One region of the Lysinibacillus telephonicus genome, then DNA from elsewhere that is predicted to be linked to it. Evidence: riboswitches for the same ligand, from Rfam matches in the RefSeq annotation. Region 1 holds a riboswitch; each other region holds the start of a gene.

What was found. A riboswitch is a leader RNA that binds a small molecule or an ion and turns the genes downstream of it on or off. The one in region 1 is predicted to bind lysine.
Region 2: linked by a shared signal. The riboswitch ahead of MKY04_RS09770 (transporter substrate-binding domain-containing protein) and the one ahead of MKY04_RS22000 (ABC transporter substrate-binding protein) in region 1 are both predicted to bind lysine.
Region 3: linked by a shared signal. The riboswitch ahead of dapA (4-hydroxy-tetrahydrodipicolinate synthase) and the one ahead of MKY04_RS22000 (ABC transporter substrate-binding protein) in region 1 are both predicted to bind lysine.
Region 4: linked by a shared signal. The riboswitch ahead of MKY04_RS14715 (aspartate kinase) and the one ahead of MKY04_RS22000 (ABC transporter substrate-binding protein) in region 1 are both predicted to bind lysine.

The regions. Positions count from the first base shown of each region.
Region 1 covers NZ_CP155468.1:4,551,607-4,553,814, forward strand. The annotation lists gene MKY04_RS21995 (amino acid ABC transporter permease) at 1-185, opposite strand, end outside; gene MKY04_RS22000 (ABC transporter substrate-binding protein) at 250-1,056, opposite strand; lysine riboswitch at 1,136-1,321, opposite strand; gene MKY04_RS22005 (M20/M25/M40 family metallo-hydrolase) at 1,495-2,208, shown strand, end outside.
Region 2 covers NZ_CP155468.1:2,056,293-2,058,500, reverse strand. The annotation lists gene MKY04_RS09775 (amino acid ABC transporter permease) at 1-336, opposite strand, end outside; gene MKY04_RS09770 (transporter substrate-binding domain-containing protein) at 506-1,357, opposite strand; lysine riboswitch at 1,459-1,645, opposite strand; gene MKY04_RS09765 (alpha/beta hydrolase) at 2,120-2,208, shown strand, end outside.
Region 3 covers NZ_CP155468.1:3,880,940-3,883,147, forward strand. The annotation lists gene MKY04_RS18875 (ketopantoate reductase family protein) at 33-959, shown strand; lysine riboswitch at 1,100-1,280, shown strand; gene dapA (4-hydroxy-tetrahydrodipicolinate synthase) at 1,404-2,208, shown strand, end outside.
Region 4 covers NZ_CP155468.1:3,044,749-3,046,956, forward strand. The annotation lists gene MKY04_RS14715 (aspartate kinase) at 1-1,179, opposite strand, end outside; lysine riboswitch at 1,322-1,506, opposite strand; gene uvrC (excinuclease ABC subunit UvrC) at 1,541-2,208, opposite strand, start outside.

The sequences.
Region 1 (2,208 bases):
ATATAAATATCAGCAATCCAATTTAGGAATTTTTTCGAAGAAATCTTAAAACTAGCAAATATAAGTCCAATAATCACAGCGATTAGCAAGGAAATAGCTGTGATTGCGATTGTAGTCCAACTAGCTTTTAAAAAAGCCATTCCATGTTCACTAAAAATACCCGCGATATTTTCTAAAAAAACCATGAGACCAGCCTCCTTCCTTTATAAACAAGCGCCTAGTACAAGGCGCTTGCCTGAAATCATAATTTTACTTTTCCATAATGTTTGTATTAAACCATTTCATACTAATTTCTTCGTATGTGCCATCATCAATCATTGATTGAAGCGCTTCGTTAATTTTGTTTGCAAGTTCTGTATTTCCTTCAGCAATACCTATACTCACGCGGTCCTCATTTAATAAATCACCAATTGGTTTAATATCTAAGCCTTTTTCGTTTTGTGCACTTACACCAACGATTTTATCTGTGATAACAGCATCCAAGCGACCTAGTGACAAGTCTTGAAGTGCATTAACGTCTACTGGATATCCCTTAACCATGTCAGGTGAAGTTAATGTTTCAGCTATATCCTTCCAAGTACTTGCTTGAATAACACCAATTGTTTTACTTTGTAAATCTTCCTTCGATTGAATATCCGTATTGTCATTTGCAACAAAGATTTGTGCACCTGACAGATAATAAGGTTCTGTAAAGTCAATTTGCTCATCACGTTCAGCAGTTGCAGTCATACTACCGATAATCGCATCGTATTTTTTTGCCTTTAGCCCTTGAATAATCGTTTCCCAAGGATTTGTAACAGGATTTGCTTCAAGTCCCATACGTTTCGCAATTTCAGTTCCAATTTCCACATCGAACCCTGTCAATTTACCATCTTTTTTAAAATTCAATGGAGGGTATTGTCCTGTCATTGCAAAGGTTAATGACCCTTCTTTGACTAACCCAAATTCAGAATCACCTGATTTTGTTTCTTTTTCTACTTGTTCACTTTGCTGTGTGCCGCATGCGGATAACATTAACAACATTGCCGCAACTAAAAAAATAGAAAGCTTTTTCATATGTACTCCTCCTTTGAAATAAAAAAACACTGTCGATTTAAATTGACAGTGTTTTTAAGAACACCCTCATCTCTTGCATTTTTACGATAGTTCTCCACAATTCAAAGGAATTGTGACAGTTCTGCCCCTATTCGAGTGCAGCCCCAGCTTTAATGAAAATAGTGATTTCAAAAAGCTTCGGCGATTTATCCTTTTTTCCTATTTTCATAGATCTCACTAAATCTCAAATAGGATACTCTTATAAACCGCGACCTCTACCCCACCTAATGCAAAAAAGATGAGGATTTAATATAAAATTTAATATAACTTTATCCATTATAGTAGAATATTTTAAATAATACAATATTAATTTAGTTTAATTGTACTAGTGTGTACTTGACGAGTTTTTAAACTTACGTTACATTTTGATAAAATATCATACAAAAAGGAGGCCGTCGTATGTTGAATTGTCGTGACGATATACTTACATATACAAAACAACTTGTTAGCATAGAAAGTATCGTAAACACAGCTGGCGAAAGTACAATTGCCCACTCTTTATTTCAAATCATTTCATCGTTACCATATTTTTTAAATAATCCTGGCTCAGTCGCTATTGAGAAAACCAATAACGATGACCAAGAACGATATAATGTTATGGCATTTGTTAAAGGAAAAAAAGGAAACAGTAACCGTACAATTATTTTAATGGGACATATCGATACGGTTGGGATTGATGACTTCAATCAATTGAAAGAACATGCTTGTTCTCCAGATGATTTAATGGAGGCATTAAAAAAGGAAAACCTACCGACTTCAGCTAAAGAACATTTAGAATCTGGAGATTGGTTATTTGGCCGTGGCGTTCTTGATATGAAAAGCGGTGTTGCGAGCAATCTCTATCTCTTAAAGTACTATTCTGAACATCCTGAGGAACTGGACGGCAACATCTTATTGTTAGCTGAATGTGACGAGGAAGACGGCTCACACGGAGTTCTTTCCGCTTTAAAAACGTTAAAAAAGTGGAAGAAAGAACATGGCTTTGAATATGTTGCAGCCATTAATTCTGATTTCGTTTCACCACGCTTTGAAGGTGATGAAAATCGCTATATCTATAAAGGAACGGTTGGTAAGCTGCTGCCATCATTCTTTATAACAGGTGCAGAAACACAT
Region 2 (2,208 bases), 2.1 Mb from region 1:
ACCCGTATTTAAACCTACAACAACGATTGCTGCAACAAAGCGATCCATTTCATATCCATAAGAAGCGATACCATAGAATACAACCATTGCTTGTACAATCATTGGTGTACCACGGAAGATTTCAACGTAAACAGTTAATAGGAAGCTAAAGATTTTTAAGATAATTGACTTAAACGACCTTTTACGAAGAGGAATTGTATGCATAACACCAATAAATAATCCGATAAGAGCACCAATAATTGTACTAATAATTGCTATTAGCAACGTCATATATGCGCCACGTAAATAACTTGGCCAATTCTCTTGTAGAATTGAGAGTATTATATCAAAACTCATAAATATCCTCCTAAACTAATACACAACGAATGTTGTTAAGAAAAGCGTAAGCGCCCCGCTTAGCCCCGAAAGGCGCTGGAGCTAGACATCTTCAAAAGTTTTTATACTTTCTTATTAAGTAAAAAAGTTATCACTGGCCTAAAAATAGACCAGTGATAAGTTCACTGCGTTATTGAGCAGCAGGTTGGTTAGCAATTGCTTGATCCATAATTTCTTGACGTTCTTCTTCAGAAATTCCAGCTAACACTTCGTTAATTTTTGCTAAGCTTTCATCACCTTTGCGTAAACCAATAGCAACTGAAACATCTGCTGGATCTACTTCAAAACCTTCTTCAAGTTCTACAAAAGTAAAGTTTTCATTTGCAGCAGTAGATGAAACAGCCTCTGGTCGTTCAGCAACATAACCATCAATTACACCTGATTCTAAAGCAACACGCATATGAGAAAAACTTTCCATAGCAGTTTCTTTTTGAACATTAGGAATTTGATCGATTACAGCATAATTTGTTGTGTTTAACTGAGAAGTGATTTTAGCTCCTGCAAAATCATCTAAACTTTTAGCTTCTGCATATTTGCTATCTGCTTTTGTAACAATAACGAAATTACTAGTATAATAGTTTTCAGTGAAATCAATTACTTCAGCACGTTCTGGAGTCGGACTCATACCAGCTATAATCGCATCGATAACATTTGATTCTAATGCAGGTAATAAACCGTCCCATTCAGTTTTTACAATTACTAATTCTTTACCTAAAGCATCTGCTACACGTTTAGCGATTTCAACATCATAACCGCCGGCATATTCTTCTGAACCTTGAATTTTAACAGCGCCGTTCGAATCATCTTGTTGAGTCCAGTTGAACGGTGGGTAAGCTGCTTCTAAACCAACTTTCAAAACCTCCTTTTCTTCTGTTGAATCAGAAGATGATGCAGTATTTCCTTCTTCTTCTGAAGTACCACACGCTGCAAGAACCATAATCGCAAATAGTGCAGTTATTAAAAGTTTTAGCTTTTTTGACATATCCATCTCTCCTTACTTATCATCTACTAAGGTATACAAAAAGCGACCTAAGATGAACTCAGGTCGCCTATATACAATAGCCCAAATCCTCTTTCGTTCCCGTTTGAGATAGCACACCTCAGTTGGTTTGGGAGAACCAGCTGAGACAGTCCTGCAGTTATTCACTGCAGACCCAGCATGAAGTAGTGAGCCTACTTTCATACTTCGGCGATATTTCCTTCTTTCTTAGATCATTGTTCGCTCTATACTCCCTAAGAAACTAATAAATAACGCACCTCTACCTCACTCGTAAACGTGAGGCATTCATATTAAATTTCTATTAAAATAGTACTATAGGAATAAGATGATGTCAACACGCATTTTTTAGACAATAGCATTTTACTAAAAGTCCCAATTTAAAGTAAATCTAAGTAATTATACTGCTAACCTATTTAGATTTTAATAAATACAATACAGAAAAATAAGTAGTTTTCTAAGTTTTTTTCAATTGACCGTTACAACAAAGCAGCTTTCTTTTTAATAATATAGGTCTTCTGAATAAACCTTTTCCCAAAATCATTAATACATATACTCATTCAAAAAAATAAGGCTTCATTTTATTGTTATAATCTAGATTCTTTTTAGATTGAATGCAACCTATTTGATAAGTTACAAGAATGTCTTAGTTAGGACAAACATATAATCTAATAGATAATTATGTCTTTGGCATAATTGCGTTAGACAAGAGTTTAACTATCAATTATTTTGAAAGGAGATTTGTTAATGCGTAATCGCGAAAGAGTAATACCAGAGCTATTGGAAGTACTGGACAATTTTCCGGAACTAAGTTTGGAACAAGAAATAATACCACA
Region 3 (2,208 bases), 670 kb from region 1:
TATTATAGATATTTAAAGGAAAGGGTTTGTTTATGGTAATAAAAACCGTATCGATTATTGGATTAGGTGCATTAGGTACCTTATATGGCCACCATCTATCAAAAATTATGCCAAAGGAAAATTTAAGAATTATCGCTGATTCAAATCGAATTGCACGCTATAAAAAAACTGGAATTTTTTGCAATGGTGAACGCTGTAATTTTAATTTTATTACGCCTGAGGAAAATTGCGAACCAGCTGATTTACTTCTTTTCACTGTGAAATTTGATGGTTTACAAGAAGCAATTGAATCAGTTAAATATCATGTTGGACATAATACAATTATATTATCCGCATTAAATGGCATTAGCAGCGAGGAAATAATTGGTCAAACATATGGAATGGAAAAAATATTATATTGTGTAGCACAAGGAATGGACGCCGTAAAAATAGAAAATAAACTAACATATGCTAACAAAGGATTACTATGCTTCGGAGAAAAAGAAGCTGGCATTGTTTCAGAAAAAGTTAAAAGTGTGGCTGATTTTTTCACTCGAGTTGAGCTTCCACATGAAATAGATACAAATATGCTTCATAGGTTATGGGGCAAGTTTATGTTAAATGTCGGCGTAAATCAAACAGTTGCCGTCTATAAAAGTAATTATGGTGAAGTTCAAAGAGATGGCGAAGCAAGAAATACAATGATTGCAGCGATGCGGGAAGTCATTGCTTTATCTGAGAAAGAAGGCGTTTCTTTAACCGAAAAGGATTTACACTATTGGTTAAATGTACTTGGAACTTTGAGTCCAGACGGAAAACCTTCAATGGCACAAGATGTTGATGCCAAACGACAAAGCGAAGTCGAACTCTTTTCTGGGACTGTATTAAGATTAGGAAAAAAACACGGTATTTCAACACCTGTTAACAAGATGTTATACGATCAATTTCAGCTGATTGAAAGTTCGTATGCTAACTTTTAGCTAATGACTAGCTCGAAAACCGTTAGTTTATCTTCAATCAGAATTAATTTTATTAATTCTTAGGAAAAGTCTTGAATTTCCAATCAAAAACATGTATTATTCTGGTTAATTAAATATTCACTTATTTCAAGATCTTTTGAAGTAAGGATAGAGGAGCAAAGACCATCAGTACACAATTTGAGGATAATGAGGTCCTACGACAATTGTGGAAAGGGGAATTTGCCGAAGCTTTTAAGAATCTCATTCTTCTTAAGGCTGGTTCTGTTGTTGAATAAATGCAGGACTGTCATATAGGAAACTATATGGAGGGCTATCTTACGCAAAGAAATGAATTTTATTTCTTAGCAGCAACGAGCCCTCGTTGTTGCTTTTTTGCGTTTACTTAACTTAACGCCCTTCTCCCTCTATTTTTTAATAAAAATTTATTAAGGATGTGGAGAAGAAATGAATTTCGGTAAAATTTTAACTGCTATGGTAACCCCTTTTGATCAAAATGGTGAAATTGATTTTCCAGCTACAAAAAACTTAATTAACTATTTAATTGCAAATGGTACTGATGGATTAGTTATTTCAGGTACAACTGGAGAGTCTCCAACACTGACTGAAGAAGAAAAAGTCGAGCTATTTAAATTTGCAGTTGACGTTGTAGATGGAAGAGTTCCAGTCATCGCTGGCACCGGTTCTTATAATACTAAAGCTTCAATCGAATTAACAAAGCATGCAGAAAATGCAGGTGTGGATGGCGTTATGCTTGTTGCACCATACTATAACAAACCATCACAAGAAGGTTTATACCAACACTTCAAAGCAATCGCTGAAGAAACTTCATTACCAATTATTTTATATAATGTTCCTGGTCGCAGTGCTGTCAGCTTATCTGTTGATACAGTTGTCCGCCTTTCCGAAATTAAAAATATCGTTGCAATAAAAGAAGCAAGCGGTAATTTAGATGCAATGGCTGAAATGATTGAAAAAACGCCAGACGATTTCTCCCTATATAGTGGCGACGACGGTTTAACAATCCCTGTACTATCAATAGGTGGAGCAGGAGTTATTTCAGTTGCTTCCCACATTATCGGCAATGAAATGCAGGAAATGATTAAGAAATTCCAAATCGGAAATGTTCAAGAAGCAGCTCGGGACCATCGCAGATTATTGCCTGTAATGAAAATTTTATTTGCTACACCTAACCCAACATCTGTAAAAGCTGCACTTAATCTAAATGGAATTCCAGTTGGCGGTGTACGTT
Region 4 (2,208 bases), 1.5 Mb from region 1:
TGCTGCTTTAACCATTTCATCTTGCGGCACAACAACAGATACTTTTATTTCCGATGTACTTACCATTTTCACTAATATGTTTTCTTTTCGTAGTCGGTCAAACATGCGTGCAGCTACACCAGGGTTTGAAACCATCCCTGAGCCTACAATTGATACTTTTGCTAAACCTACCTCGAAATCTGCAAAACTAAACCCTAAAGCTGCTTTATTTTTCTCCAATACCTTAATTGCTTCTGCAAAATCTCCTTTAGCGATTGAAAAGGAGACAGTCGGTTTAACTCCATCAATTACTGCTTGTACGATTATATCAACATCGATGTTATGCTGAGCCAGTGTAGAAAAAATAGTAGCAAGTGATGAATACTCATAAGAATCATACCCTACTGTTAAGCGAATAATGTCTGCTTCATAAGCAACACCACGTACAACTAAATTTTTCTCCATGTCAACCTCTCCCTTTATCATAGTCCCTTTGGCATTTTCTGTACTAGATCGAACTATTAATGGCATTTTATATCTTTTGGCTAATTCGACAGCTCGCGGATGGATAATTTGTGAACCAAGGTTTGCCAGCTCAAGCATTTCATCATAAGAAATCTGCTTTAACTTTCTAGCTTCTTTTACTATATTGGGATCTGCTGTGTAAATGCCATCCTGATTTGTATAAATTTCTATACGTTGTGCTTGAATTGCTGCTCCGATTGCGACCGCAATTGTTTCTGGACCACCGTCACCTAATGTCAAAATATCATTTTTCTTATCGATTCCTTGGGACCCTGCAATAATGACTATTTCTCCCTTTTTTATGCGCTCGAAAATGAATTTCTGATTTATATTGTCAATGAGTACATTATTATTTGATTCTACAGTTTGAATTCCTGCTTGCCAGCCTGTTAATGAGATTGCTTTAAATCCATTTTTTTGAACTGCAATTGCTAATAAGCTGCTTGCAATCTGCGCATTAATTGAGTCAAGTACATGAAGCTCTCGTTTTGAGGGCTTATCTGAAAGTAAATATGCTTGTTGAAGGAACATATCGTCAATTAATTCCATAGATGGTACGACGGCAATTACATTTCGCCCAAGCTTTTTTTCTTCAACTATTCTTTTAGCAATTTGCTCTATTTTTTCAGGTGTTGATAGTGAAGAACTGTCGATTTTTACAACAATGTTCGTCATAGGCACACACTCCTTTTTAACATCGATGCTGACCTTTTCTACATCAAACAAGGATGAATTTCGTTTAGCTATAAATAAAAAAGCAACTTCTCACAGAAAAAGTGAAAAGCTGCCTCTAAACATACCTCAAGATTGGAACGTTTTGCGAGATAGCCCTCCAGAACCTTGATTTTGATTCTGACAGTCTTACATTTCTTAAATGTAAAACCAGCAAGTAAACCTGAACAATTGATTTACCGCTTCGGCAAGTTTTCCTTTCACTAACTATCTCAGGAATTGTTCATCCTCCAATCAGTTACTATTAAACCTTGCACCTCTATCATAAATATACTAGATGTTATGTGCTTACAATATCATACAATTATTCCTTTGACAATGTATCTTTATGGAAATAATTATAAATGGCGGTTGCTGTAGCACTTGGAATATGAGCTTCTATTAGTTGTTCAATAGTTGATTCTTTTATTTTCTTTATTGATCCAAAATGCTTTAACAATTGTTGTTTTCGTTTTGGGCCTACACCTTCAATTCCATCTAAAACAGATTGAATCGCATGTGTCTGGTGTTGTTGACGTAAAAACGTAATGGCAAATCGGTGCACTTCATCTTGAATACGCTGCAATAAATAAAAGCCATCACTTGTTCTTTTCATTTCGACAGGTACTGGCGGGTCGCCAAATAGCAGTTGGGAAGTATTATGCTTTTCATCTTTTGCCAGTCCCGCAATGGGAATGTAAAGACCTAGCTCATCCTCTACTACTTCGCGTGCCACTTCCATTTGTCCCTTCCCACCATCGATAATAATTAAATCAGGGAGAGGTAAATTTTCTTTTAATACTCTTGTGTATCTGCGGCGAATAACTTCTTGCATTGCACCGTAATCATCATGTTTCGCCGTTTCTCGAAGTTTATATTTGCGATATTCCTTTTTTGCTGGTTTTCCGTCAATAAAAACGACCATAGCCGAAACAGCATCTGCACCGTGCATATGGCTATTATCAAACGCTTCGATGCGAAGAGGTGCAGCGA